DNA from 3 places in the Phytohabitans houttuyneae genome. Region 3 is predicted to be linked to each of the others. Evidence: riboswitches for the same ligand, from Rfam matches in the RefSeq annotation. Region 3 holds a riboswitch; each other region holds the start of a gene.

Region 1 (9,762 bases), 2.3 Mb from region 3:
CGTTGGCGATGTTGTGCCGTCCGGGCAGCGAGACGCCCGCCTCGACGGGCCCGTCAGGTCCGACGGCGGTGAAACGCTGCGAATAGGACGAACCAGCCACAGCGGACGCGTACCACGTCGCGGACGGCGCGCCCGCCGCCGAGTACGTCACGGTCGCGGGCTTGCGCAGCGGCGCGAGCGCCTCGTCGTCGAGGTTGAGGATCTCCACCCGGCAGCGGCCGTCGAAGAGCTTCGCCTTTGCCGCGAAGTAGTCCGCCGCGTCCGCGTGGAAGTCGAGGTGGTCGAGGCCGAAGTTCGTGTACCCGCCGACGTCGAAGCGCACCCCGCCGACCCGCCCCATCGCGAGGGCGTGGCTGGAGACCTCCATGACCACGGCGGTCACGCCCCGCTCGCGGGCCACGGCGAGCAGCGCGTGCAGGTCGGTCGCCTCGGGCGTGGTGCGGACGCTGTCCACCACCAGGTCGCCCAGGCGCGTCTCCACGGTGCCGATCAGCCCCGTCACGTGGCCGGCGGCGCGCAGCCCGCTCTCCACCAGGTACGCGGTCGAGGTCTTGCCCGCGGTGCCGGTGATGCCGATGACCGTGAGGTGCTCGGTGGGGTCGCCGTAGACCGCGGCGGCGATCACGCCGAGCGCGTCGCGCGGGTCGGCCACCACGATCGCGGGAAGCCCCGCCGCGGCGGCGGCGTCAGCGCCCGCCGGGTCGGTCAGCACCGCCACGGCACCGGCCGCCGCGGCGGCGGGCACGAACTCGGCGCCGTGCCGCCGCGCGCCGGGCAGCGCCGCGTAGAGGTCGCCGGGGCGTACGTCGCCGCTCGCATGGGTCACCCCACTGACCAGCGGCTCAGCCGACGCGGGCCTTTGCGGGGCGGCACCGGCCAACGCCGCGAGGCCGTCCAGGGACCGCAGTGTCACCGTATGCGGACGGAGATTGCCAGGCACGGCGTCAGACCCTACCGGTTGGTGGCGCGCCGGCCGTACAGCACGTCCGGCGGTTCAGGGGTAGACGACAAACTTCGGCGGCTTCCCGCTGCTCAGCGGTACCCCGAAGTGGGTGAGCGCGTACCCCATCATGTCGTGGAACGCCGGCGCGGTGACCTCGCCGCCCCCGCCGCCCGGCGTGTGCGCGAAGACCGCGATGACGTAGCGGGGGTTGTCCGCCGGCGCCATGCCGACGAACGACGCGACCGCGCCGGAGACGTACTTGCCGTTGACCACCCGCGAGCCGGTGCCGGTCTTGCCGGCCACCCGGTACCCGTCGACGGCCGCGTGCACGCCGGTGGCGCCCTTGACGGTGGTGACCGCCTCCAGCATCAGGCGCAGCTCGCGGGCGTGCTCCGCGCTGATCACCTGCCGTGTGGTGGGCTGCGCGGACGGCGTGCGCTTGCCGTCCGGCGCGATCGTCTCCTTCACCAGGTGCGGCTGCACCCAGGTGCCGTCGTTGGCGATCGCCGCGTACGCCGCGGCCATCTGCAGCGGGGTCACCGCGACGCTGTGGCCGATCGGCACCGACCCGTACGCCGAGCCGCTCCAGTCGTCGGGCGGCAGCAGTGCTCCGGCCGCCTCGCCGGGCACGCCGACGCCGGTCGCGGTGCCGAGCCCGAACCTCTTCTGGTACTCGTACAGCTTCTCCTTGCCAAGCTTGTCGGCGATGGCGATCGTGCCCACGTTGGACGAGTACGCGAGGATGCCCGGGATGCTCATCCGCCGGGGCGTCCAGTTGGTGTGCGAGTCCTTGAACCGCTGGTCGCCCTTTGTCACGTTCGGCCCCACCATGAACGTGTCCTCCGGCTTGACCGCGCCCTCCTGCAGCGCCGCGCCGATGGTGATCGCCTTGTGCACCGAGCCCGGGTCGACCACGAAGCTCGTGGCGGTGTCCTCGCGGCTCTCCGGCTTGCTCTTGAGCGGCTGCGCCGCGTTGTACGTCGGGTAGCTGGCCTGCGCGAGCACCTCGCCGGTGCGCACGTCGAGCACGACAGCCGCGCCCGTGTACGCCTTGGCCTGCTCCATCCGCGCGCCGAGCGTCTTCTGCACCATGTACTGCAGGTCGCGGTCGATGGTCAGGCGCAGCGAGGAGCCCGGCTGCGCCTTGGTCTCCCGGTTGTAGCCGCCCGGGATCTCCGCGTCGAGCGAGCCCTGCCCCACCTCGAAGACCCGCTTGCCGTCGACGCCGCGCAGCAGCTCGTCGTAGCGCGCCTCCAGTCCTTCCAGGCCGTTGAGGTCCGGGCTGGTGAAGCCGATGATGCTGGCCGCGAGGTCCTGGCCGGGCACCTCGCGCCGCTCGTCGCGGTGCACGATGACGCCGGGCAGCTTGAGCGCCTCGACCCGCTGGCCGACCGCGATGTCGACACCGCGGGCCAGGTACTCGAAGCGGGACGCGCCGCCGCCGGGCTGCTTGCGCTTGGCCATCTTGGCGAGCAGCTCCGACTTGGGCACGGCGATCAGCGGCTCCAGCGCGGCGGCCGTCTTCGGCAGGTCGCTGACCAGCTCGGGGTCGACCGCCACGTAGCGCGCCTCGACGCTGTGGGCGAGCACCGCGCCGCCGCGGTCGTAGATGGCACCGCGCGGCGCGGGCAGGTCGACCCGGTCCAGCCGCGTCTCCAGGCCCCGCTCGGCGAACGCCGGCGACTCGGTGAACTGCATCGTCACGAGCCGGATGCCGATCGTGGCGAAGACCGTGAGGGCGAGCACCGTACCCAGGCGCAGCCGCCGCCGCTGGTCCACCAGCTTCGGCGGGCGCCGCGGCGCCCTCTTCCGCGGCGGGGGCGGGCCGCCGTGCCGGCGCGGGTCGTCGCGCCGCGTGCCCGCTCCGCGACGGGCGGTTCGCACAGGGCGGTCGGCCGCCGCGGCCGCCTTCGCCGCCGTCGTGCGCTTTCGCGGCGGGGGTACCGGCGGTGGGGTGCCCTTCCGCATGACCCTGGGCGGGGTTTCGGTGCGGTTCGCGCCGCGCGGCTGGCCGCCGCCGCTAGCGCGGCCCGCGGTGCCGCCCGGCTCCCGCTCGGGCTCGGCGGCGGCGGGTCGCCGGGCGCGCGGCTTGCCACCCTCGACCACCTGGAGCGCCGGCCGGAAGGGGTCGGCGGTGCGCCCGGTGCGCGGGGTGCGCTCGCGCATGGTGCGGCCGCGCGGCGTGTAGGCCCGCGCCTCCGAGATCCCGAAGCCGCGCTCCGCGGGCGGGTCCTCATCGGGCTTTCCACCACGGCGCGCGGCGTCGGCGCCACGGGTGGAGCCGCGCCGGGGCTCGTCGCTCCCCCGGCGCGGCGCCATCTCCTCTGGGCGCTGGTCCTCGCGTCGCGTGCCCGCTCCGCGAGGACCAGACCCGGAAGAACCCGTTGGCCGCTGCGGCATGCTGACCTACTCCGTCGGCTGCTGGTCGGTACCGGTCTCCTGCTGTGTGCCGGCGGCCGGCTGCCCGGCCGTGCCCGTCCCGGTCTGCCCGGTCCCGGTCCCTGTCTGGCCCGTCCCGGTCTGCCCGGTGCCGGTACCCGTCTGGCCCGTCCCGTTCGGGCCGGTGCCGTTCTGAGCCGGGCCGTTCTGGCCGGTGCCCTGCTGGCTGGTGATCGACGGCTCCTCGGTCGCGGGCACCATCATCCCGGTCAGCCGCCCGTCGGGCAGCTGGATCTGCACCGGCCGGCCCTGCACGAGGCCCTGCTTACGGGCCGCCGCGGTCAGGTTGCCCGGGTCCTCGGCACGCGCGATCTCCTGCTTGAGCTGCTGCTCCTGCACGTCCAGCGACGCCTGCTGCTCGCGCAGCTCGCTGAGCCGGAACGCGTTCTCGTTGATCTTCGTGTTGACCACCAGGATCCCCAGGACGCCGCCGACCACGACGACAAGGATCAGTGCGATGAACGGTGCCCGCGGCACCACCACCGGAAGCGGCGGCGCCACCCGCAGCCAAGGAACCCCCACCTTGCGCTCGCGCGTGGTGCCCCCGGCTCCGTCGCGAGCTGCTCCCCCTTGGCGGGCGTTGCCTTGATCGGCTGGCTCTCGGCAGGCTCTGCCTTGAGCGCCGTGTTTCCTGCCGTCTGGTGCTGCTCCGCGGCCCGGCCCCCGACCGCGGCGTGTAGCGCTTGCTGACGTTCATTTCCCCTCCCCCTCTTCGATCCGGGCCGCGGCCCGCAGCCGCACCGATGCGGCACGCGGGTTGGCCGCGACCTCCTCGTCGCTCGGGAGCTCGGCGCCACGGCTGAGCAGCCGCAGCGTCGGCCCGGTGCCGGGCAGCTCGACCGGCAGGTCGATCGGCCCGGTGCTCCGCGCCCGGGCGGCGAACGCCCGCTTCGCGATCCGGTCCTCCAGCGAGTGGTAGGACAGGACCACCATGCGGCCGCCCGGCGCGAGGGCGTCGAGCGCGGCCGGCAGCGCTGATTCGAGCGCGGCCAGCTCGCCATTTACCTCGATGCGGAGTGCCTGAAAAGTCCTCTTGGCCGGGTGTCCACCCGTCCGTCTCGCCGGCGCGGGTATCGCGTCCCGCACCAGCTCCGCCAACCGTGCCGACGAGGTGATGGGCGCCTTCGCCCGCTCGCGCACGATCGTCGCGGCGATCCGTGCGGCGAACTTCTCCTCGCCGTACACCCGCAGCACCCGAGCCAGCTCGGGCACCTCGTACGTGTTCACGACCTCCGCGGCGGTGCGGCCGCGGGTCTGGTCCATGCGCATGTCCAGCGGCGCGTCCTGCGCGTAGGCGAACCCGCGGTCGGGCGCGTCGAGCTGCAGTGACGAGACGCCGAGGTCGAAGAGCACCCCGTCGACCCGCTCGTAACCGAGCTGGTCGAGCACCTCGGGCAGCTCGTCGTAGACCGCGTGCACCAGGTGGACGCGGTCACCGAACCGCTCCAGCCGTGCCCGCGCGTGCGCGAGTGCCTCCGTGTCCCGGTCGAGTCCGATGAGGACGGTCCGGGGGTGTGCCCGGAGCACCGCCTCCGCGTGCCCGCCGAGGCCCAGGGTCGCGTCCACGTGCAGGGTGGTGCGGTCGTCCCGGTCGAGCGCGGGCGCGAGCAGCGCGAGGCACCGCTCCAGCAGCACCGGCACGTGCGTGCCGCGCAGCTCCCCCATCTCGACCCCCAGTGACCCGCCCGTGTGCGCATGCGCCCGGTGCCCGAAGAACCGTGCGCCGTACTGCCAGATCCCCATCCGCCCTTCCTGAGCCTCCTTCGCGGGGAGGCCGGGACGCGCCTGACATCGGGGAAGAGACGTCAGGTGCAGGAGCGGCTGGAGATCTCGCAGTACGGCGTCTGCCAGCCCTTACAGTCCTCCGGGCAGCACCCCCTCCTCGATGCCCGCGAAGTCGTCTTCGCTCTCGGAGAGATACGTGTCCCACGCTTGCTTGTCCCAGATCTCCACCCGGGTGCTCGCGCCGATCACGACGAGCTCGCGGCTCAGCCCGGCGTACTCCCGCAGGTGGCCCGGTATCGTCACCCGGCCCTGCTTGTCGGGCACCTCGTCGTGGGCGCTCGCGAAGAACACCCGGCTGTAGGCCCGAGCCGCCTTGTGCGTCATCGGCGTCTCGCGCAGCTGGCCGGCGATCCGCTGGAACTCCGGCGTCGGAAAGACGTAGAGGCAGCGCTCCTGCCCTTTAGTGATCACGACACCTCCCGCCAGCTCGTCCCGAAACTTCGCCGGAAGGATCAACCGGCCCTTTTCGTCCAGGCGCGGGGTGTGGGTGCCGAGAAACATCGGCCCACCCCCTCGCCTCTGGCGGCTTTCGCGGAGCCGCTGTCCCCGGGGCCGGCGGGTCCCTCCGGTGAGTAACCCTGCCACTGCGCCCCACTGTACTCCACTTCCCTCCACTCGCAACCGGAATCGCAGCGTTCCTCGGGTGACCCCCTTGACAAAACAGCACGTCAAATGCGGTGGAGGCCGGTGGAGGGTCCGGATCGCGACAGGACTGATCCACTACCGGGACCCAGAGACGATCCAGGGCAAACCCGGATGGGCTTGCCCTGGATCGTTGGGGGATGGGGGATGTAGAGGTACCGGGGAGGGAAGTGGAGAGGTTAGGCGGCGAGCCGCCGTACCACGTAGTTGCTCGACCAGATCTTGTGCTTGCCGACCCGCACGCCCGGGCGGGGCGCGTCGTACATGTAGCCGCCGCCGGCGTAGATGCCGACGTGCGTGCCGTACGAGCCGGAGCGGATCACGATCAGGTCGCCGGGCAGCACCTTGTTCTTGGCGACACCAATGCCGGCGCGCTGCTGGTCGTTCGCCTTGTGTGGCAGTACCCGCCCGGTCGCCACCCGGTACACGTACTTGGTGAAGCCCGAGCAGTCGAAGGACGAGGGCCCCACCGCGCCGTACACGTAGGGCTTGCCAAGGTGCTTGCGCGCCTCGGCCAGCACCTTCGCGCGGCCGGCGACGACCGTCACCTTGGCACGGCCGGTGACCGTTCCCTTGTAGGCGCCTCGCCCGCTGTAGACCGCCCGGTAGAGGCGGGTCGTGGACGGCTTGATGGAGAGGGTCGCCTTGCCGCTGGAGTAGACGGGGCGGGTGCCGGTGCTGACCCACTTCCCCTTCCACACCTGAAACTGGACGGTGCCGCCCCAGATGCCCTTGCGGGTGTTGGGGTCGGCGACGGTGGCGGTGAGGGTGAGCGTCGAGCCCAGCGAGAGGTTCGTCGTGTTCGGCTTGATCGTGACGTAGGGCGTGATCGACGCGGTGGCCGGCGCGGTGGCGGCCGTGGCCGGCGCGGGAGCCGCGTCGGCGAGGGCCGGGCCGGCCATGAGCTGACCGGCGCAGACGCAGAGCCCGACGGCGAGCGCGAGCTTGCCGCCCCGCCGTTTCGCGGGCAGCCTGTGCCGGCCCGAACGGAGTTCGTGCACGTAGTGTCCCTCCGGCACGCCTGCGAGGTGAGCTGTCGGGTTCGGGCGGGAAGGATTGCCCGGCCGCGCAAGTGGCGGCTTCACCCCAAGGCCTCGGCCCTGCCGGGTCTCCCCGGCCGGGTTCGGGACCGCAGATCCTGGGTCCCCCGTCCCTGCCCGCTATGCCGTTGTGTGCCTCCAGGGTCCGCACCGGACGGGTGGGCAGGGCTCGGCGTGTCCCGGCGGTGCGGCCGGGCTTGGACCCGGCCCAACGTTTCTAGCGGATGCCCCGATCCACACGGCGTGACGGTGATCTTGCGGAGCGAATTTGGCACGCCAGCAAATGAGCGGTCGTTAAGTACGCTGTCCAAAATGTCGCCACACTGCGTGAATCCACGCCTCACGGTGCGTCTACCGATCACCGTGAGTATCACCACACACTTCGCGCCGTGCCTGGCCGTGATCGACGGTTTTCCGACGCCCAGGTGGAGATCCAACGGTCGTTGGTAACCTCGCCTCCGTGACGGACGGCAAGATGCCCCTGCGGGCGAAGGTCGCCAGCTCGGTCTCCCGCACGGCGGCCGCCCTGTCGCGAGCGGCGGGGCGCGGCGACGGTTCGGTGATCGGCGGCTGGATCGGCCTCAAGATCGACCCTGACCTGCTCGCCCACCTGGCGTCGGGGCGCGCGATCGCCCTGATCTCGGGCACCAACGGCAAGACGACCACGACCCGCCTGGCCGCGGCCGCGGTGGGCGTGCTCGGGCCGGTGGCGACCAACGGCTTCGGTGCCAACATGCCGACCGGCCACACCTCGGCGCTCGCCAAGGCCGGCCAGACGCCGTACGCGGTGCTGGAGGTCGACGAGCACTACCTGGCGAAGGTGCTGGTCGCGACCGAGCCACGGGTGGTGGCGCTGCTCAACCTCTCCCGCGACCAGCTCGACCGGGCCAAAGAGGTCGCGATGATGGCCCAGATGTGGCGCACCGCGCTCGCCAACCACCCGGGCGTGCACGTGGTGGCCAACGCGGACGACCCGATGGTCGTCTGGGCCGCGGCCGGATCGCCGGCCGTCACGTGGTTTAGCGCCGGCCAGCGGTGGCATGACGACTCGTGGGTTTGTCCCGAGTGCGGCTCGCCGATCGAGCGCCAGGCCGACCAGTGGTGGTGCACCGGCTGCTCGCTGCGCCGGCCGGTACCGCAGTGGGTGGTCGAGGACGAAGGCGTGGTCGACCCCCGCGGCGCGTGGCACAAGGTCTCCCTCCAGCTCCCCGGCCGGGTCAACCTCGGCAACGCGGCCACGGCGCTCGCGGTGGCGGCCCAGTTCGGCGTCCGCCCGACCGACGCGGTCTCCCGGCTGTCCACGGTGGCCTCGGTCGCCGGCCGGTACGCCCAGGTGGTCCGCGACGGCCGCAACATCCGGCTGCTGCTGGCGAAAAACCCGGCGAGCTGGCTGGAGGCCTTCGACATGGCTGACGAGGCGCCCACCCTGCTGTCCATCAACGCCCGCGACCCCGACGGCCTCGACACGTCGTGGCTGTTCGACGTCGACTTCAGCCCCCTGCGCGGCCGCCAGGTCCTCATCACCGGCGACCGGGCGTACGACCTGGCGGTGCGCCTCGAGGTGAACGAGGTGCCCTTCCAGCACGTACGTACCTTCGGCGAGGCGGTGAAGCTCGTGCCGCCCGGCCGGCTGGAAGTGATCGCCAACTACACCGCGTTCCAAGACATCCGAGCGGAGCTCGACCGTGTCCTCTGACAGCACGATCAGCATCGTCTGGATCTATCCGGACCTGCTGTCCACGTACGGCGACCGGGGCAACATGCTCATCCTCGCCCGGCGGGCCGCACTGCGCGGGCTGCCGGTGCGGACGATGGAGGTCCGCTCCGACCAGCCGATGCCCACCACCGCCGACATCTACCTGATCGGCGGCGGCGAGGACGGCCCACAGGCGCTCGCGGCCCAGCGGCTGATCGCGGACGGTGGCCTGCACCGCGCGGTGGCGCAGGGCTCGGTGGTGTTCGCGGTGTGCGCCGGGTACCAGCTGCTCGGCGGCTCCTTCTTCGCCAAGGGCGCCCAGTACGCCGGCCTCGACCTGCTCGACTTCCGCTCCGACCGCGGACCCACCCGCGCGGTCGGCGAGCTCGGCGGCCCGATCGACCCGCGGCTCGGCCTGCCCCCACTCACCGGCTTCGAAAACCACGGCGGCCGCACCCACCTGGGCCCCGGCGTCTCACCGCTGGCCCGCGTGACCACCGGTGTCGGCAACGACGGCTCGACCGAGGGCGCGTGGCGGGGCAAGCTGCTCGGCACGTACTCGCACGGTCCCGCCCTCTCCCGCAACCCGGCCATCGCCGACCTGCTGCTGCGCTGGGCCACCGGCTACGACTCGCTGCCCCCGCTCGACGACACCTGGTCCGACCGCCTGCGCGCGGAACGCATCGCCGCGACGGCCGCCTCGTGATCGCCCGCGTACGCCGCCTGGCACCCCTGCTCCGGCAGCGGTCGGTGGCCCGCTTCACGCTGCTGCTCGGCATCCTCGCGCTGTTCGGCCTCACCGTGCTCCTGCTCCCCCAGCCCGACCTGGCCGACGCGCCCCGCCTGGTCGACCGCCTGGGCCCGCTCGCACCCCCCGCCGCCATCCTGCTGGGCGCGCTGATGATGGTGGTCCTCGTCCCCCGCACGCTGGTCTCCTTCGCGTGGGGCGCGCTCTTCGGCACGGTGGGCGGCGCCAGCTACGCCCTCGGCGCCGCGCTGATCGCCGCCGCCCTCGGCTTCGCGGTCGGCCGCACGCTGGGCCGCGACTTCGTCGCCGAACGCGTCCGCGGCCGCCTGGCCCGCCTGGACGGCTGGTTCGCCCGGCAGAGCGTGCTCGGCGTGGTCACGGTCCGCCTGCTCCCGGTGGGCGGCTTCGGCCTGATCAGCTACGGCTACGGCACGACCGGCGCCCGCGTCCGCCCGTTCCTGGTCGGCAG
Region 2 (9,762 bases), on a different contig from region 3:
GGCGACCCGCGAGGCGGCGGAGCGGCTGCTCGCCGACGTGGAGGGGACGGTCGGCGTGATCACGCCGGTGCCGCGCCGCGACGAGGTCGCCTCCTGGGTGGCCGGCCTGCCCACCGACCGCCTCCAGGTGGTCACCAGCCTGCAGGCAAAGGGCATGGAGTACGACGGCGTGGTCCTCATCTCGCCGGAGGAGACGAGGACCGACGCCGGCGCACGGACGCTCTACGTGGCCCTCTCCCGGGCCACCCAGCGCCTGACGACGCTCAGCGTTTCACCGAGTTGACGCTGTACGTGGTGTCCGGGGTGACGGTCGTGCCGAAGCGGGCGTTCGGCAGGTAGAGCCGGTCGCCGTACGCGGCCACCGTGGTGGGCACGTCGAAGTTGGGGTTGGTACGGGTGCCGGTGAGGCGCCCGCTGAGGCCACGCCAGTCGAGCGTGAAGACGGCGACCTGGTTCGAGCGGTTCTGCACCACGTAGAGCGTGCGGCCGACGGTCAGCAGGCCGTCGCCGTTGGTCAGCGGGTACCCGCCGAGGTCGACCGCCCTCGTCACGCCGGTGTCGGGGTCGACCCGGTAGAGGGTGGCGGTGTTGGATTGCACGACGAGCAGGTTGCGGCCGTCCGGCGTACGGGTGATGCCGTTGACGTTGAACCCGGTCTGGTACACGAGGTCGCCGGTGAGCGGGACCTTGACCGGCTCACCGCGAAGGCTCAGCGGCGCCTTGTAGAGAAACGGCTGGTTGGAGTCGGTGAAGAAGGCACCCTTCGGGGTGAGGACCACGTCGTTGACGAACGTGGGCGCGGTCGCGAACGTCCACGACGCCAGGATGCGGCCGCTGCGCGTGTCGACCACGCGGCCGCTGCCCGCGCCGCCGCCGGACACGAAGAGGCGGCCGTAGCCGTCGATCTTCAGGCCCACCGAGGAGGTGCCGGGGCCGGTGGAGATGATCTCGCCGCGCCCGGTGAAGAGGTTGGCGCGGTAGATGTCGCCGTTGGCGAGCGAGCCGAAGTACGCGAACGGCTCCGCGCCGATCGCGATGCCCTCGGGCTGAAACGCGTTCGGCAGGGGGAACGAGTCTTGCAAGCGCCGGTGACGCGAGCCGTGGGCGGTGGCGGCGCCAGGGACGGTGAGTGTGGCCGCGGTGAGGGCCGCGGCGGCGGATGAGGTGATCAGGGCTCGTCTTGTCAGCACGATGGGTACTCCCTGTGATCGGTCCACATCAGAATTCACGTACGTCTTTTCCAACTGGTTCGAAGTTCAACCGGTTCGACACTGATTCCCAATCTCAGGTTTGCATACATAGCAATGTCAGCATGTATTCTGTGCCGATGGGTGCCGGACACGACCACGGGACGGCCGCCGCGCGGGCTGGTGAGCGCCACCGCGGGCGGCTGTGGGGTGCGTTCGCCCTGCTGGCGGCGTTCATGGTGGTCGAGGCGGTGGCCGCGCTGCTCACCGGCTCGCTGGCGCTGCTGTCCGACGCCGGCCACATGTTCACCGATGTGCTCGGCATCGGCATGGCCCTGGCCGCCATCCACGCCGCCTCGCGGGCCGCCCAGGACCCGCAGCGCACCTTCGGGCTGTACCGGCTGGAGGTCCTCGCCGCCCTCGGCAACGCGCTGCTGCTCTTCGGCGTCGCGATCTACGTGCTCGTCGAGGCCGCGCGCCGCCTGGGCGACCCGCCCGACGTCCCGGCCGGCCCGATGCTCGCCGTCGCGGTCGCCGGCCTGCTCGCCAACCTCGTCGCGTTCTGGCTGCTGCGGTCGGGCGCGCGGGAGAGCCTCAACGTGCGCGGCGCGTACCTGGAGGTGCTCGGCGACCTGCTCGGCTCGGTCGGCGTGATCGTCGCCGCCGTCGTGATCGGCCTGACCGGCTGGTCCTACGCCGACCCGATCATCGCGGTCGCGGTCGGCCTGTTCATCCTGCCGCGCACGTGGCGGCTGGCGCGGGCCGCCGTGCGCATCCTCGTGCAGGCCGCGCCGGAGCACCTCGACGTGACCGCGGTCCAGCGGCGGCTGGCCGCCGTGCCCGGCGTCTGCGACGTGCACGACCTGCACGTGTGGACGCTGACCTCGGGCATGGACGTCGCCTCCGCACACCTCACGCTGGAGGAGTCCGCGCAGGTCGGGCCGGTGCTGGTGGCCGCCCGCGAGGCGCTGCACGACGACTTCGACATCGGGCACGCGACCCTCCAGGTCGAGCCCCGGTCGGGCGACTGCCACCCCGCCGGCTGGTAGAAACCGGCCCTGAGCAGGGCGTACTTGATTCGTCACGATCGGTGCAACAGTGTGCACATCGATGGAAAGCCGCTATTCTCGGCTCCGGCCAATACCCGGCGGCGCCCCCGGCGCAGGTGTTGGCCGCCGCCGAGTCGCCTTCGGGCGAGCCGGGGAACCACCGATCCACTGGGGTGAATCCGCGACAGCGGTAGGGAGACTTCCGTCCCGAACCCGTCAGCTAACTCGGTAGGCGGCTGACTGGAAGGATGGTTGATGGCTCATGCCCGCAGCCGGGTCAGCCTCGTCGCGGTGCTTCTCGCCGCGGCGTTCGCGCTGATCGGCATACCAGCGGAGCCGGCGGCCGCCGCACCCACCGACGACGAGGGCGGCACCGCCACCCTGCGCGAGCAGCTCGAAGCGGCCACCAAGGGTTTCCTCGCGGCGCAGAACACCCTGAACAAGTCCAAGAAGCGGCAGCAGGAGCTGACCACTCAACTGGCCCAGCTCGAGCGCGACCTGGTCGTCAAGAGCGAGGTGATCGGCGAGGTGGCCAACGTGGCGTACCGCCGCGGCCGGCTCGGCCCGATCTCCGCGATGCTCAACAGCTCCTCGCCCGAGGGCTTCATCGACCGCGCCGCGGCACTTGACGCGGTGGCCGCGACCGAGGACAAGAAGCTGCGCGACCTGCTCGACACCAAGGACCAGGCGGCCCGCGCCAAGCTCGCGCTCGACGGCGAGATCCGCGAGCAGCAGAAACAGGTCCAGGTCATGGCCGCCCGCAAGAAACAGGCGGAGACCGCCCTGAAGAACGCCGGCGGCGGCGAGGACGCCAGCGGGCCACCGAGCGGCAGCGGCAGTTCGGCCACCGCCGCGGGGTTCTCCGGCGGTTCGGGCTGCTCCATCCGCCCGGATCCGACCTCGAAGAAGGGCTGCATCACGCCGCGCACGCTGCACGCGGTGCGGCAGGCACAGGGGGCGGGGTTCAAGATTTTCGTCTCCTGCTACCGCGACGGTTCGTCGGGTGAGCACCCGCTCGGTCGCGGCTGCGACTTCGCGGTCAGCTCAAGCGACATCTTCGGCGGTACGGCCTCGGGTTCGGCCAAGACGTACGGCAACAACCTGTCCAACTTCTTCATCAAGAACTCAAGCCGGCTCGGCGTGCTGTACGTCATCTGGTTCCGCCAGATCTGGCTGCCCAGCAGCGGCTGGAAGTCGTACAGCGGCTGTTGCGGGCCGAGCGAGCTGCACACGAACCACGTGCACCTGTCGATGATCGCGTAAAAGTGCGTTGACGGGCTCGATCATGGGGTGGCACGGTTGCCCCATGGTCGAGCCCACACGCCACCCCGCTTGACGCCTCGCCAGCACCACCAGCATCACCTGGCGCCTCTGCGCCCTGCGCGCCTGCACCGAGGGCGTGCTCCTCTACCCGGTCTACGCGCTGCTGTTCGCCGACGCCGGGCTGAGCACCGGGCAGATCTCGTCGCTGTTCGTCATCTGGTCGGTCGTCAGCTTCACGCTTGAGATCCCGTCCGGGGCGCTCGCGGACGCGTACTCGCGCCGCCGCCTCGTCGCCATCGCCGCCGTGCTCCGGGCCGCCGGTTTCGCGCTCTGGACCTTCTTCCCCTCGTACCCGGCCTTCGCCGCCGGGTTCGTGCTGTGGGGCGCGTCGAGCGCGATGACCTCCGGCAGCGTCGAGGCGCTCGTATACGACGAGCTCGCCGCCGCGGATGCCACCGACCGGTACGTGCGCACCGTGGGGCTGGCACAGACCACCGCGCTTGTCGCCGAGCTGGCCGCGATGGCCCTTGCCACCCCCGCGTTCCTGCTCGGCGGGTACACGCTGGTCGGCGTCGCCAGCGTCGCCGTGTCCCTCGCCGCCGTGCCGATCGCGCTGTCGTTTCCGGAGGCGCCGCGGGCCGAGGAGACCGGCGGCGGCAGCTACCTCAAGACACTGCGGGCCGGGCTCGCCGAGGTGCGCGCCAACCGGACCGTGAGCCGGGCGGTCGTGCTCTACGCGGCGGTCACCGGCCTGGGCGCGATCGACGAGTACGTGCCGATCCTCGCCCGCGACATGGGCGCGCCGACCTCGCTCGTGCCGCTGCTGTTCGTGCTGCCGGTCGCGGCGATGGCCGTCGCCAGCGCGCTGGCCGAGCGGTGGGCGCACCTCTCCGCGGCCCGGCTCGCCGCGGCGGTGGCGGTCGGCGGGGTGCTGCTGGCCGCCGGTGCCAACGCCGGCAGCCCGGCCGGCATGGTCGCGGTCGCGCTCTGCTTCGCGGTACTGGAGCTCTTCGACATCCTCACCGAGGCGCGGATCCAGGACGCGATCACCGGACCTGCGCGGGCCACGGTGCTGTCGGTCGCCGGGTTCGGGCAGGAGGTGGCGGCGCTCGCCGTCTACGCCGGCTTCGGGCTCGGCTCGGCCGTCCTTCCGGTACCGGTGATGCTCGCGCTCGTGGGCGTGCCGCTCGTGCTCTCGGGCCTCGTGACGCGTCGGTGGCTGCCGCCGGCGCGCAGTTCGTCCTGATAGCGTGCGGGCGTGGCAGCACCCGAGCCGGCACTCTCCGTGGTCGTGCCGATCTACAACGAGGAGTCGGTGCTGCCGCTGCTCGTGGCCCGGCTGCGCGGTGTGCTCGACGCGCTCGGCGAGCCGTACGAGGTGGTCGCCGTCGACGACGGCAGCACCGACCACACCGCCGTCGCGCTGCTCGCCGCGCGCCGCCAGTGGCCACAGCTGCGCGTGCTGCGGCTGCGCCGCAACAGCGGACATCAGCCGGCACTGCTCGCGGGCCTCATGCGGGCCCGCGGCGCCCACGTGGTCAGCATCGACGCCGACCTGCAGGACCCGCCGGAGACCATCGCCGAGATGTTGCGGCTCGCGCGGGAGGAAGATCTCGACATTGTGTACGGGGTACGCGCCGACCGCCGCGCGGACACCGCTTTCAAGCGGTGGACCGCAAGCGTGTACTACCGGTTGATGCGCCGCATCGTCGGCAACGACGTGCCCGCACACGCGGGCGACTTCCGGCTGCTGAGCCGGGCGGCGGTGGAGGCGCTGCGCGAGCTGCCCGAGCGCGCGCCGGTGCTGCGGCTCGTGGTGCCGTGGCTGGGCTTTCCGAGCGGGGAGGTGACGTTCGAGCGGGGCGAGCGCGCGGCCGGGCGCACCAAGTACCCGCTGTCCCGCATGATCGCGCTCGCCGCCGACAGCGTCACCAGCTTCTCCGCCGCGCCGCTGCGGGTGGCCACCTGGCTGGGACTGGCCGGCGTCGCGGTGTGCGGCGTGCTTGTCGTGGTCGCCGTTGTCGCGTTCTTCCTCGGCGCCACCGTCTCCGGCTGGCCGTCGCTCTACGTCGCGATCCTCTTCCTCGGCGCGGTGCAGCTGCTCTGTCTCGGGCTGCTCGGCGAGTACGTGGCGCGCATCTACACGGCCGTGCAGGCGCGCCCGCCGTACTACGTGGCCGAGGACTCCGACGCAACCGCGTCCATTGTGGACAGCTACCGGTGACCGCGACCGCGAGTCGCTCGGCGGGCACCGCCGGCGCGGCGGGACGGCCGTCGCCGGTAGCAGAAAATGTGCGGCGCTGGACCCCTGCGGCGGTGGCCTTCGCGGTGGTGGCCGCGGCCCTGCTTTCGACCGGGACGCCGCTGCTGGATGTGTTGCGGTACACGGCGTACGCGGCGCTGGCGGTGGTGCTGCCCGGCACGCTTGTCTACCGGGCGCTGCGCCGCACGCCGCACACGCTCGTCGAAGACCTGGCGATGGGCGCGGCGGTCGGGCTGGTGCTGGAGCTGGCGGCGTGGTTCGCGTTCGTGTCGGCCGGCGCCGAGCGGTGGCTGTGGGTGTGGCCCGCGGCCGTGATCGCGGCGTTCCTCGCGGTGCCGGCGCTGCGGCGGCACTGGGTCGTGCGCGGCTACACGCCGGTGCCGGCGGGGTGGGCGTGGGCGGTGACCGCCGTGCTCGCGGGCTTCACCGCCTACCTGTGGGACTCGTTCCTGCGGCGCAACCCGATCCTGCCCACGACCGAGGGGCAGGCGCAGTACATCGACCTGTCGTTCCAGATGTCGATCGCCGGCGCGGCCAAGCACCAGGCGCCGCTCGACGTGCCGCAGGTGGCGGGGAGCCGCTGCACTACCACTGGTTCGGCTTCGCGCACATGGGCGCCGCGTCACTGGTCAGCGGCGTCGACCTGCCGACCGTCTTCCTGCGCCTCGCGGTGCCGGCGCTGTGCGCGCTGGCCGTCGTGCTCGTCGCGGTGGTGGGGTGGCGGGTCAGCCGCCGGCCGTACGTGGGTGTGGGCGCCGCGGTGCTGATGTTCACGATCGGCGAGTTCGGCTACGAAAACGGGATCCGGCAGCTGTTCGGCACGCAGGCGACGTTCATCGTGTGGGGCAGCCCGTCGATGACGTACAGCTGGGTGCTGCTCCTGCCGCTGATCGCCGTGCTCGTGTCGATCGTGCGCGGTTCACCCTCGCACGGGACGTGGGTGCTCGCCGGGCTCTTCCTCGCCGGCTCGACAGGTGCGAAGGCGAGCTCGATCCCGGTGGCCGCGGGCGCGCTGGGCGTCACCGCGCTCGTGCTCTTCCTGACCCGGCGGCGGCTGCCGTGGGCGGTGCTCGCCGCGCTCGGCCTGGCGGTGGTGGCGCAGCTGTTCGCGACCGCGATCCTGTTCGCGTTCGAGAGCCACGGCGTGACCGTGCGGCCGTTCTCCGGCCTCGAGCCGTACACCGCGGGCGCCGCCTCCTGGGTCCTCGCGTTCGTCGCCTTCCTGCTCAACATGCAGCTGCGCCTGGCCGGCATGGTCGCGCTGGTGTGGAAACAGCGGCTGCGGCTCGCGCCCGAGCAGGTGTTCCTGCTCGGCGGTGCGGTCGTCGGGCCGGTCCTCTACCTGGCGACCGCGCATCCGGGCAGCAGCAACCAGTACTTCGTGCGGGCCGCCTTCGCCTTCGGCGTGATCCTGTCGGCGTGGGGCTGGGCGCTCGTCGGTGCGCGGGTGGCTTTCGGCGTCGGGCTCGCGGTGCTGCTGTGCGCCGTGCAGCTCATCGCCGGACCCGCCAAGGTGGTCTGGGACCCGCCCTACGATCCGCTGCGGCCGCTGCTCTACTGGGCGTTCGCGCTGGCGCTGGTGTTCGCGATCCTGGCGCTGGTGTGGCGCGGGCGGTTCGGTGCCGTGCTGCTGACCGGCGTCCTCGTGGCGGGCGCGCCGGGCCTGGTGATGGACGCCGCGGCCGCGCACCGGTACCCCAACGGCGGCGCGTACGCGGTGACCGCCCTGCCCGCCTCCCGCGTCGAGGCGGCCCGCTGGGTGCACGACCACAGCGGGCCGGACGACGTGGTGGCCACCAACGCGCACTGCCAGGGCGTGCCGGAGGACGGGTTGTGTGACGCGCGGTCGTTCTGGCTCAGCGCGTACACCGAGCGGTCGGTGCTGGTGGAGGGCTGGGCGTTCACGCCGCGGATGGTGGGGCTGCCGCGCGGGCCGTACGAGCCGTTCTGGGACCCGGCCCTGCTGGCGGCCAACGACGCCGCGTTCTACACGCCGACACCGGGCGGGCTCGACGCGCTGCGGGCGCGCGGGGTGCGGTGGCTGGTGGTCGACCGTGACGTCCAGCCGGAGTCGCCGGACCTGGCCGGACTGGCCACACTCCGTTTCGAGAACACGCGGATGGCGGTGTACGCGCTGCCTGCTCGCTGATCTTGCTTCGGTCGTGGTGTTGTCGGCCTCTGTGTTTGCGTTGATCATGGGGTCGTCGGCCTTGAGTTCGTGTTGATCATGGTGTCTGCGGCGGCTTTTGTCGGTCGGAGTGGATACCGTCTAGGCGTCATGGGCCGGAGCCGGGAGATCATCGGGCGGGAGCACCCCGCGGGGCAGCTGCGCGCCGAGGTCGCCCGCGCGACCGACAGCCACGGTGGCCTCGTGCTGGTCACCGGCGAGGCCGGCATCGGCAAGACGACGCTGGTCACCGGTGCCGCCGACGAGGCGCGGGCGCGCGGTGCCCTGGTGCTCGGCGGTGCCTGCTGGGATTCGGACAGCGCACCCGGCTACTGGCCGTGGGTGCAGGTCCTGCGCGCCCTGCGCCGCGGCGTGACCGCCGAGGAGTGGGCGGCGGCCGAGGAGGTCGGCGGCGCGGGCCTGTCGGTGCTGCTCGGCGACCGGGCCGGCGGTGACCCGATCGCGAGCTTCGAGATGTACGACGCGGTCACGACCGCGCTCGTCACGATCTCGCACCACCGGCCGGTCGTCGTGGTCCTCGACGACCTGCACTGGGCCGACACCGCCTCGCTGCGGCTGCTCGAGTTCGTGGCCCAGCACACCTGGTTCGAGCGCCTGCTGGTCGTCGGGACGTACCGCGACGTCGAGGTCGACACCGCCGACCACCCGCTGCGCCCGCTGATGGCGCCCCTTGTCGCCAAGGCCACGACGATCACGCTGACCGGGTTGGAGCGTGACGAGGTGGGCGCGCTCATCGCCCGCACCGCCGGGCACGACCCGGATCCCGAGCTTGTCACCGAGGTGCACCTGCGCACCGGCGGCAACCCGTTCTTCGTCGAGCAGACCGCGCGGCTGTGGCGCAGCGGCGGCGCGGTAAGCGCGATCGCGCCGGGCGTGCGCGATGCCGTGCGCCGCCGCCTGTCCCTGCTGCCCGGCGCGGTCAGCCAGCTGCTCACCGCGGCCGCCGTGCTGGGGCGCGAGTTTCACCGGCAGGTGCTGGCCGCCACGTACACCGCGCCGGTGCCCGAGGTCGACCGGCTGCTCGACCAGGCGATGGTGGCGCGGCTCGTGGTGGCGCTGGGCGAGGGGCGGTTCGCGTTCGCGCACGACCTGGTCCGTGAGACGCTGTACGACGCGCTCGACCCGGCGCGGCGGCGGCGGTTGCACGCCTCCGTCGTGCGGCTGCTCGGCCGCGACCTGCTCGCCCCCGGCGACCTCGCCCGCCACGCCTGGCTGGCCGGTGACGACGTCGAGCCCGACCAGGCCGTCGACCTGCTCCTGCGGGCCGCCCGCGACGCCGGGAGCCGGCTCGCGATGGAGGAGTGCGTGGGGCACCACCGCCGGGCGTACGAGCGGTCCGCGCCACTGCGCCACCGCCGGGTCACGGTCGGCCTCGAGCTGGTCCGCGAGCTGCGCCACGGCGGCGAGCACGACGAGGCGGCACGGGTCTTCGCGGAGGCGATCGGGATCGCCCGCGAGCTGGGCGATCCCGAGCTGCTGGCACGGGCCGCGCTCACCGACTTCTGGTACCAGCGTCCCGCCGAGCGCCCGGGGTTGCTCCGGGAGGCGTATGCGCTGGTGGCCGGCCACGAGTGGGAGGGCGGCGACGAGCGGGACGGCGGCGACGAAGGGCTCACCCGCGACCTGGCCAGCCGCACGGTCGCGCTGGCGCGCGAGCGGGGGCAGGACGAGCTGCTGCGGTTTGCGCTCTGGGCCCGCCACGACGCGATCTGGGGGCCGGGCAGCGCCGACGAGCGGATTGAGATCACCGGGGAGCTGGTGCGGCTGGCCCGGCGTGGCGACGACAAGGGCGAGGCGTACTTCGCGGCTTCG
Region 3 (9,762 bases):
AGGTCGGCGTGCAGACCGCTCGGCCCCAGCAGGCGAATGGCGCGGGCGGCGACGCCGAGGGCGAAGGAGCCGTTCATCCGCAGCCCGGCGGCGTCCCGTGGACCCCACTGCGCGTAGGGCATCGTGGTGGCCACCCGCTCGGCCGGCACGACGTGGCCCTCGAAGGTCACCTCGACCGTGGAGCTGGCGTCGACGGCGGCCAGCTCCAAGGGCTGCACGCTGAGCGTCGGGCCGGGCACGGCGTCCACCAGCAGCCAGATCGCGGTGTCCGAGGCGTCGCGCGCGGCGGTCAGCAGGACGTCGATCATGCCCCAGCCGGTGACCCACGGGGAGCTGCCGTCCAGCTCGTACCCGCCGTCGACAGCGGTGGCGCGCACCGATGGCGGGCCGGGGCGCAGGCCACCCAGCGCGACGCCGGCGCGGCGCTCGCCGCGGCGTAGTGGGTCTAGCCACTCCTCGATCAGGTCGGGGCGCTCGCTGTCCGCCACCGCGCGCACCGCGCTGTGGTGCTGCATCCACACGAACGTGGTGGCGAGGCAGCCACCCGCCAGCGTCTCCACGAGCAGCGCCGGATGCGGCACGTCGCCGGCGGCCATGCCGTAGAAGCCCGCGGACGCCAGCAGGTCGAGGTGGCCGGCCGGGATCACGCCGGTGGCGTCGACCTCGAGTGCGGCGGGGAAGAGCACGTCGTCGGCGATCTGCCGCGCCTTGTCGAGCGGGTCGGTCACGCCTGCACGGTACTCAGCGCGGCGGCCGCAAGGTCCAGATCACCGTCATCTCGGCCGTGGTCTCGCCGTCCTCCGTGCCGATCTCGACAAGCACCGGAAACTCCGGGCGGGTGCCCTCGGCCAGCTCGGCGGCGACCTCCGCCACCGGGCGGCCGAGGCGTGCCGTCGCGCGAACGGTGCCGAGCGCCAGCCGCTTGTACGCGATCTCGGCCCGGACCGCCAGCGGCACCGCGCGGTCGAGCAGGTGGCCGAACGCGGCCAGCACCACCGCGCCGGACGCGGTCTCGCCGAGCGTGAAGATGGCGCCCGCGTGCGGGCCGCCGACGTGGTTGTGCGTCGCGGGCGAGTCGGGCAGGCGGACGACCGCGCTGACGCCGCCCTCGCCGTCTGGTGTGGCGTCGACGAACTCGAAACCGAGGGTGCGAGCGAACGGCACCGCTTGGAGCATCCCGGCGCCGACGGCCTGCGCGTCGATGGACATGCGCGAGATGTTACCCGCAAGTAACCCTGGAAGGGACCCCCATTCCGCCCTGAGAACGTGGACGCGTGGCCATATAGGTAGCCAAGCTACATGTAGAGAGATTAGGAGTGGGAGTGGGACGCATGAGACGACGAACAGGCGTGGCGCTGATCGCCGCGGGCGCAGTGCTGGCACTCTGCTGCGGCGGTGGGGCGGTGGCCGCCGTGGTGGCGTGGACGGGTGCGGACCTCGACACGACCGGCAAGGTCGACTTTCGGAACGCGCTGGCCGTGCCGCCGCTGGCCGAGTCGCGGGTGGACGGCGAGGGGCGTCGCGTGTTCGACCTGCGCGCGCAGGAGGGGCGTACCGACCTCGGGCAGGGCCGACCCACCCGCACCTGGGGCTTCAACGGCGACCACCTCGGACCCACCCTCCGCGCCAAGCGTGGCGAACGGGTCCTGGTGAACGTCGTCAACGGCCTCGCCGAACCCACCAGCGTGCACTGGCACGGCATGCACCTGCCGGCGCGCATGGACGGCGGGCCGCACCAGGAGGTCCGCCCCGGCGCCACCTGGTCGCCGACCTGGACAGTGGACCAGCCGGCCGCGACGCTCTGGTACCACCCGCACCCGCATGGCCAGACCGCCCGCCACGTGCAGCGCGGGCTGGCCGGCATGTTCATCCTCGACGACGAGCCCACGCGGAAGCTGGCGCTGCCTCACGACTACGGCACCGACGACATCCCCGTGATCGTCCAGGACCGCTCGTTCGACGGAGACGGGCAGATCGAGGACGGCGGCGGTACCGGCGACACCGTGCTCGTCAACGGGACCGTCGCGCCCTACCTGGACGTGCGCACCGAGCGGGTCCGCCTGCGGCTGCTCAACGCGTCGGCCGCTCGGACGTACTCGTTCGGGTTGTCGGACGGCCGCCGGTTCACGCTGATCGGCACCGACGGCGGGCTGCTGCCGGCGCCACACGACATGAGCCGCATCCGGCTCTCGCCGGGTGAGCGCGCGGAGATCATCGTGGCGTTTCGGCCGGATGAACGGGTGACGCTTCGTAGTTACCCAGCTGATCTCGACAACCCCGTAACCGACCGTTTCGGGGGTGGGAGGGACACCTTGGACGTACTCCAGCTGCGTACGGAGAGTAACCTTGCGCCCTCGCCAGCGGTGCCCGCGGCGCTCGCGCCGATCGAACGACTGGACCCGGGTGAAGCGGTGAAGACGCGCGAGTTCACCCTCTCCGGGCGCCAGATCAACGGCAAGAAGATGGATATGAGCCGGATCGACGCGGTCGTCACCAAGGACACCACAGAAGTTTGGGAAATCACTAAAGAGGACGGCACGGCGCACAGTTTCCACGTCCATGACGTGCAGTTTCAGGTCCTCTCCGTGGGCGGGGCGCCGCCACCGGCCGAGCTGAGTGGCTGGAAGGACACGGTGTTGCTGGCACCGAACGAGACCGTAAAGATCATCGCGCGATTCGCCGACTACGCCGATCCGGACGTGCCGTACATGTACCACTGCCACGTGCTCAAACATGAAGATGCGGGGATGATGGGCCAGTTCGTGGTGGTGGAGCCGGGACAGAAGGCAGGCCGGCCCGCCACTCACGGTGACCATGAAAGTCACGGGTGAGCCGGCAGTTTCGTAAGAGGTTTTGCGGTTACTCTGTCCGGGTGTTGGGACTCCCCGATGGCGTTACCGCCTGTTTGTTTGATCTAGACGGTGTGCTCACGCAAACCGCCAAGGTGCACAACGCCGCCTGGAAGGAGACCTTCGACGCCTACCTACGCGCCCGTGCCGAGCGCGACGGTGAGCCGTTCCGCGCGTTTGACCCGGGCGACGACTACAACAAGTTCGTCGATGGCCGGCCGCGGGCGGACGGCGTCCGCACCTTCCTCGGCTCGCGGGGCATCACCCTGCCCGAGGGCAGCCCGGACGACGCGCCGGACCTGGAAACGATCAACGGCATCGGCAACCGTAAGAATGAGTTGCTGCTCCGCCACATCCGCGAGGACGGGGTGGAGGTCTATGAGGGCTCGGTCACCTATCTGAAGGCCGTCCGTGAGTCAGGATTGCGTCGCGCTGTGGTCTCTGCAAGCGCCAATTGCCGCGATATCCTGACCGTTACGGGCCTCATCGACGAGGTCGAAGTGGTCGTCGACGGCATCGTCGCCCGACGCGACAATCTGCGCGGCAAGCCGCACCCCGATACCTTCCTTGACGCAGCTAAGCTGCTCGGCGTCGCGCCGTCGGCTGCGGCCGTTTTCGAAGACGCCCTGGCCGGTGTGGAGGCCGGCCGCGCCGGCGAGTTCGGCTTTGTCGTCGGGGTTGACCGGGTCGGGCAAACCGACGCGCTTTACAAGCACGGCGCCCACATCGTCGTGCGCGACCTCAGTGAGTTGCTGGAGAATCCATGATCCGTGAGCGGGCTTACCCGGTCGAGCCCTGGCACGTCCGGGAGACCCGGCTCGACCTCGATGTGCTGGCTCAGTCTGAGTCGGTCTTCGCGCTGTCCAATGGCCACATTGGACTCCGCGGTAACCTTGACGAGGGTGAACCGCACGGGTTGCCGGGCACCTATCTCAACTCGTTCTACGAGTTGCGACCCCTGCCCTACGCGGAGGCCGGCTACGGCTTCCCCGAATCCGGGCAGACGGTAGTCAACGTCACGAACGGCAAGCTCATCCGCCTGCTGGTCGACGACGAGCCTTTCGACGTCAGATACGGCGAGGTGCGCACCCACCAGCGCGTCCTCGACCTCCAGGCGGGCACGCTCGACCGCACGGTCGAGTGGGTGTCGCCGGCCGGGCGGGCGGTGCGCGTGCACAGCACCCGCCTGGTCTCCTTCACGCAGCGCGCGGTCGCCGCGATCTGCTACGAGGTGGAGGTGGCCGACGACCGCCCGCTGCGCCTGATCGTGCAGTCCGAGCTCGTCGCCAACGAGGAGCTGCCGGCCACCCGCAAGGACCCTCGCGTGGCCGCCGTGCTCAAGGCGCCGCTCAAGGCGGAGGAGCACCTGGCGACCGCCGCCGGTGGCCTGCTGATCCACCGCACCAAAAAGAGCGGCCTGCGGATGGCAGCCGCGATGGAGCACGAGATCTCCGGGCCGGAGCGCACGTCGATCAGCACCGAGTCCTACCCGGACTTCGCCCGCACCACGGTCGCGACCGTGCTCAAGCCGGGCGAAAAGCTGCGGGTCGTCAAGATCCTCGCGTACGGCTGGTCGAGCCGCCGCTCGTTCCCGGCGCTGCGCGACCAGGTCGGCGCGGCGGTCGCCTCGGCCAAGTTCTCCGGCTGGGACGGGCTGGTCCGCGAGCAGCGCAAGTACCTTGACGCTTTCTGGGACGCGGCCGATGTGCGGCTGGACGGCGACCCCGAGGTGCAGCAGGCGGTGCGCTTCGCGCTCTTCCACGTGCTGCAGGCGGGCGCCCGCGCGGAGATGCGGCCGATCGCGGCCAAGGGCCTCACCGGGCCGGGGTACGACGGGCACGTCTTCTGGGACACCGAGACGTTCGTGCTGCCCGTGCTCACGTACACCCAGCCGGAGGCGGTGACGCACGGCCTGCGGTGGCGGCACGCGACGCTCGACCTGGCGCGGGAGCGGGCGCAGACGCTGGGGCTCAAGGGCGCCGCGTTCCCGTGGCGCACCGTGCGCGGTCACGAGTGCTCCGGCTACTGGCCGGCCGGCACCGCGGCCTTCCACATCGGCGCGGACATCGCCGACGCGGTCCAGCGGTACGTGGTGGCCACCGGCGACCACGACTTCGAGCGCGAAGTGGGCCTGGAGCTGCTGGTCGACACGGCGCGGCTGTGGCGCTCGCTGGGGCACCACGACCGGCACGGCGTCTTCCACATCGACGGCGTCACCGGCCCCGACGAGTACACCGCGGTGGTCAACGACAACATCTACACAAACCTGATGGCGCAGAAAAACCTCGTCGGCGCCGCCGACGCGGCCCTGCGCCACCCGGAGCAGGCCCGCCGGCTCGGCGTCGACGAGGAGGAGGCGGCGTCCTGGCGCGACGCGGCCGCCGCGATGCACATCCCGTACGACAAGGAGCTCGGGGTACACCAGCAGTGCGAGGAGTTCACCCGGCTCCAGGAGTGGGACTTCGCGGCCACCCCGCCCAGCGGCTACCCGCTGCTGCTGAACTACCCGTACTTCGACCTGTACCGCAAGCAGGTCATCAAGCAGGCCGACCTGGTACTGGCGATGCACTGGCGGGGTGACGCGTTCACGCCCGAGCAGAAGGCGCGCAACTTCGCCTACTACGAGCAGCGCACCGTTCGCGACTCGTCGCTCTCCTCGTGCACCCAGGCGGTCATGGCCGCGGAGGTGGGCCACCTGGAGCTGGCCCACGACTACCTCGGCGAGGCCGCGCTGATGGACCTGCACGACATCCACAACAACACGCGGGAGGGCCTGCACATCGCAGCGCTCGCCGGCGCATGGTTGTCGGTGGTGGCGGGTCTGGGCGGCATGCGCGACCACGGCGGCAGCCTGTCGTTCGCACCGCGCCTGCCCAGCCGGATCAACCTGATGGAGTTCTCGCTCCTCTGGCGCGGCCTGCGGCTGCGGGTCGCGGTGCAGCCGCACGAGGTGACGTACTCACTGCGCAACGGCGGCGACGGCGCCAAGCTCGACCTGCTGCACCACGGCGAGCACGTCACGGTCACCAGCGACAGCCCGCTGACGCTGCCGATCCCGGCACTGTCACCGGTGGGCCCGCCGCCGCGCCAGCCCTTCGGCCGGGCCCCCGCCCGCCGGATGCCCGACCAGTAAATCGCAACGGCGAGAAAGGCCCCGCGCGGTCAGCACGGGGCCTTTCCCATGCGGATGTGCCCCGGCCCGCGTCAGCTGCGGACCGCACGCTCCCGCGGGCACCGCTCCGGCCGGCGGCTCGCCAGGGCTCGCCGACTTCCCCGGCCTCCGCTGCCAGGTCCGCACGACAAGCACACCCACACGCCCCTTTCCTTGTTGATCAGGGAGTTGGTGGGCGTGTCTGCCGGCGTGTTCCCACGAAGTATTCGGTTGGTTGTAGAGCCGTGGTCGCATCGATCGCACAGTGCGTGGATACCGACGATTGGCGTGGACCACCGCGTCGGGTTGTTGACCCTGGCCGCGGCACAGTTGCCGCTCGGCTCCGGTCCGTGGACCCAGCCCGACAGCCAAGCGCTCGGATCTGGTCGGCTGGGCTGGTTACGGCCACTGTGCCCACTCCCGGTTCTCTGGGCGGGCTGCCGATCACGCGGGCGTTGCCCGCGCCGAAGCTCGACGAACGACCCGTCCTGACCGTGGTCCTGGACCACCACTCTGACCTGCTCACCGAGAACGGCCCGGGCTGCTGAACATCGCGGACATAGGCCACCAGCCGACCCCTGACCATGTCCCCTGACTGACCACTAATCCGCCATCAGGCGACAGCCCTCGGTATCTTCCCAGCTCACGGTGTCCGTGCGCAGTGGCCGACCTTACGGGGTAAGGCATGGACTGCAAGATCCACCTGTCTGATCTTTCCCTACCTGTGCTTCTGCAGATCTTCGAGCTGGATTACGCGAGTCCGCCCAGAGTTCGGTGCCGTCGTCGCGGTCGGTGACTGTCGATCAGGTGCAGGCGGTGTGAGCTTCGAGACCTTGGTGAGTTAGCGCGTTATTTCGCCGCTAACTTGCCAAGATTTGCCGGAGCGGGCTCCTGGGGTGAGCTGGGCGACCGCGGAGGGTGAGGCCGCGGGAGCAACGGTCCGGACCACGGCGGACATCGCGGTAGCTCGCTAAAGCATCGATATGTGTACGTGGTTGGTGTGGTCGCTCGACGGGTCGCCGCCCGCGCCGCTGTACGACTTCCAGCCGGTGGCGGGGGACCAGAACTGGCGGTACCAGATCACGTACATCACGCCCAGGCGGTCGGCGTTGCGCACGAAGAAGGCGGCGAGGTTGTTGCCGTAGAGCTTGTCGCCGCCGGTGGCGTCGCCGCCGAAGCCGTTTGGCTCGGAGGAGAAGTCGCAGGCGCGGCCCTTGGGGTGCTCGAACGGCCCGCCGGGACGGAAGCAGTTGACGAAGCGTTTGAAGCCCAGCCGCTGGGTTTCCTTGAGCATGTGCAGCGTGCGGGGCGTGATGCAGCGGCCGGTGGTCGGGTCTTCGGCGGTGCAGCCCTGCGAGGAGAAGCCGCCGTCGCTGTTGCGTGGCGCCGGGCGGGCTTCGGGTGAGGTGGCGCTCACGAAGCCGCCGGTTGCCTTGCCGCCGACCAGTTGTAGCGCCTTTTCCGCCTCGGACTTCTGCCGGGCCATGATGGTGAGCTGCTTCTGCTCTTCCTTGACCTCGATGTCGATGGCGGCCTTGGCGCGGCTGGCCTGGGTGAGGGCGGCGTTGAGCTTCGCGAGCTTTGCGTTGTCGCGGGCGGCGAGCATGTCCAGCGCGGCCGCGCGCTCCAGGAACTCGTCCGGCGAGGCGCTGTTGAGCAGCAGGCTCATCGGGCCGATGCGGCCGTTTCGGTAGGAGGTGCCGGCCACGAGCGCTACCTCGGGCTCCATCTCCTTGATGGTCTCTTGAGCCTTTTCCAGCTCAAGCTGGAGCTGAAGCTGGCGGCCACGTGACTTGGTGACGGCGTTTCGGGCGTCGATGTAGCCCTTGCTCGTTTCGGAGAGCACGTCCCGCAGCAGCGGGGTGCCGCCCTCGTCGCCGGGGGTGGGCTTCGGCGCGGCGGATGCCCCACCTGGCCCGATGGCCACCCCGGAAAGCAGCGTGGCCGCCGCAGCGGCCAGGGCTACGGCCAGCGACCAGCGCCGGCGACGTACGGATGCCGTCATGCACAGTCCTCCCATCAGCCGCCGGCCGGGTTAGCTGACGGGTTCGGGACGGAAGGATCCCTACCGCTGTGCGGATTCACCCCAGTTACCTGGTTCCCCGACTCGCCCGTGCGGGCGATTAGGCGGCGGTGTGCCGCCGGCGCCGTGGGGGCACCGTCACGCGGCAAACCGCGGGAAAGCTTACCGGATCGACAGTGGACTCCAGCAACGCTCTGACCTGGGAAAAGCGTAGAAATCGCGTTAGCGGGCAACGACGTTCGGTAATGGATAGCGATGCGTGTCTACGCGACAACGCGTGGTTCGCTAGCGTTTCCTTCGTTCCACAGTCGATCGAGGCCGGTGACGCAGTACGTGTGCGGCCCCTCGCTCTTCGCGGTGTCGACCCAGGTCGTGCCGCGTGTCGTGGCCACCAGCCGGGCCGCTTCGCCGTCGACCCGGTAGACCGCGTAGCTCGTCGCGTCGCCGTCCCAGCGGAGCCGCACGCCGCTGTCCACGCGGTCGGCCTCGACCTCGGGCGCGGGTGGCCGCTTGCCCGGCAGGTGTGACATTGCCGGCACCAGCGCGGGCTCGCCGTAGTGCGCCTGCGCGTAGCGTGATACCGCGCCCAGGCGGTCGGCCTTCACCTGCCGCGCGCTGAAGTGGATGCTGCCGGTCACCCGGTACTTGCGGTTGAGTGCCAGCTGCTTGTCCAGCTCGTCCGGCTTGCTCCAGGCGCCCTTCTGCCCGATGCGGTAGTCGGCCTGGCCGACATAGAGCTGCACGGGGCTGTTGGCCACCAGCTCCGACCACCACGGCAGCAGCTTGGCGTAGTCGGCGATCGCGAAGCCGATGTGCCAGTACAGCTGCGGCACGATGTAGTCGACCCACCGCTCCTGCACCCACCGCCGCGTGTCGGCGTAGATCGCGTCGTAGCTCTGCAGGCCGCGCGTGGGCGAGCCGAGCGGGTCGGTGGACGCGTTGCGCCAGATGCCGAACGGGCTGATGCCGAACTTCACCCACGGCTTGGCCGCCTTGATCCGCTCGTTCGTCTCCTTCACCAGCAGGTTGACGTTGTCGCGGCGCCAGTCGGCCTTGTTGGTGATCCCCCGGCCATGTGCCTTGAACGCGGCCGCGTCGTTGAAGTCCTCGCGCCCCTTGGGGTACGGGTAGAAGAAGTCGTCGAAGTGCACGCCGTCCAGGTCGTACCGGTTGACCGCGTCGAGGATCGAGTCCTCCACAAACTTGCGTGCCTCCGGGATGCCGGGGTTGTAGTGCAGGCGGCTGCCCTTGCCCTTGGCCGGGTAGGCGACCGCCCAGTCGGGGTGCGCGCGGAGCGGGTGGTCCGGCGGCAGTTCGGCGAAGACGCCGGAGCGGTGCGCCTTGTAGGGGTTGAACCAGGCGTGGAACTCCACGTTGCGGGCGTGCGCCTCCGCGATCATGAACTCCATCGGGTCCCACCCCGGCCCCTGCCCGTCGGCACGTCCGGTCAGGTAGTACGACCACGGTGCGTAGTCCGACTCCCAGAACGCGTCACCGGCCGGCCGCACGTGCACGAACACCGCGTTGTGCCCGCGGCGCTGTGCGAGGTCGAGCCACTCCCGGTACTCCTTCTTGACCTGCTCCTCGGGCAAACCGGGGCGACTCGGCCAGTCGGTGTTGTTGACCGTGGTCAGCCACATACCGCGCAGCTGGCGGGTGGCGGTGACCGGGTGGCCGGCGCAGGTGCTGGTCACGGCGGCGGGTTCGGGGGCTGCGTCCGGTCGGGTCTGCCAACGAGC

Evidence for each region. A riboswitch is a leader RNA that binds a small molecule or an ion and turns the genes downstream of it on or off. The one in region 3 is predicted to bind cyclic di-AMP.
Region 1: it holds a riboswitch for cyclic di-AMP, as region 3 does, so the genes downstream of both, Phou_RS05920 (C40 family peptidase) here and Phou_RS15890 (coiled-coil domain-containing protein) in region 3, are expected to answer to the same signal.
Region 2: it holds a riboswitch for cyclic di-AMP, as region 3 does, so the genes downstream of both, Phou_RS46630 (coiled-coil domain-containing protein) here and Phou_RS15890 (coiled-coil domain-containing protein) in region 3, are expected to answer to the same signal.

What each region holds. Positions count from the first base shown of each region.
Region 1 covers NZ_BLPF01000001.1:1,270,836-1,280,597, forward strand. Annotated here, with positions in the region: gene Phou_RS05895 (UDP-N-acetylmuramoyl-L-alanyl-D-glutamate--2,6-diaminopimelate ligase) at 1-940, opposite strand, end outside; gene Phou_RS05900 (peptidoglycan D,D-transpeptidase FtsI family protein) at 995-3,262, opposite strand; gene ftsL (cell division protein FtsL) at 3,350-3,904, opposite strand; partial or broken gene rsmH (16S rRNA (cytosine(1402)-N(4))-methyltransferase RsmH) at 4,094-5,047, opposite strand; gene mraZ (division/cell wall cluster transcriptional repressor MraZ) at 5,237-5,668, opposite strand; gene Phou_RS05920 (C40 family peptidase) at 5,989-6,810, opposite strand; cyclic di-AMP (ydaO/yuaA leader) riboswitch at 6,813-6,953, opposite strand; gene Phou_RS05925 (MurT ligase domain-containing protein) at 7,325-8,545, shown strand; gene Phou_RS05930 (type 1 glutamine amidotransferase) at 8,535-9,251, shown strand; gene Phou_RS05935 (TVP38/TMEM64 family protein) at 9,158-9,762, shown strand, end outside.
Region 2 covers NZ_BLPF01000004.1:986,079-995,840, forward strand. Annotated here, with positions in the region: gene Phou_RS46615 (HelD family protein) at 1-283, shown strand, start outside; gene Phou_RS46620 (SMP-30/gluconolactonase/LRE family protein) at 264-1,190, opposite strand; gene Phou_RS46625 (cation diffusion facilitator family transporter) at 1,328-2,236, shown strand; cyclic di-AMP (ydaO/yuaA leader) riboswitch at 2,354-2,487, shown strand; gene Phou_RS46630 (coiled-coil domain-containing protein) at 2,492-3,499, shown strand; gene Phou_RS46635 (MFS transporter) at 3,636-4,745, shown strand; gene Phou_RS46640 (glycosyltransferase family 2 protein) at 4,758-5,723, shown strand; gene Phou_RS46645 (hypothetical protein) at 6,373-7,911, shown strand; gene Phou_RS46650 (ATP-binding protein) at 8,041-9,762, shown strand, end outside.
Region 3 covers NZ_BLPF01000001.1:3,562,480-3,572,241, reverse strand. Annotated here, with positions in the region: gene Phou_RS15915 (acyl-CoA dehydrogenase family protein) at 1-728, opposite strand, end outside; gene Phou_RS15910 (DUF4442 domain-containing protein) at 742-1,209, opposite strand; gene Phou_RS15905 (multicopper oxidase family protein) at 1,332-2,831, shown strand; gene Phou_RS15900 (beta-phosphoglucomutase family hydrolase) at 2,873-3,616, shown strand; gene Phou_RS15895 (glycoside hydrolase family 65 protein) at 3,613-5,982, shown strand; partial or broken gene Phou_RS56045 (IS982 family transposase) at 6,365-6,568, shown strand; gene Phou_RS15890 (coiled-coil domain-containing protein) at 6,971-8,005, opposite strand; cyclic di-AMP (ydaO/yuaA leader) riboswitch at 8,009-8,140, opposite strand; gene Phou_RS15885 (glycoside hydrolase family 10-like protein) at 8,287-9,762, opposite strand, start outside.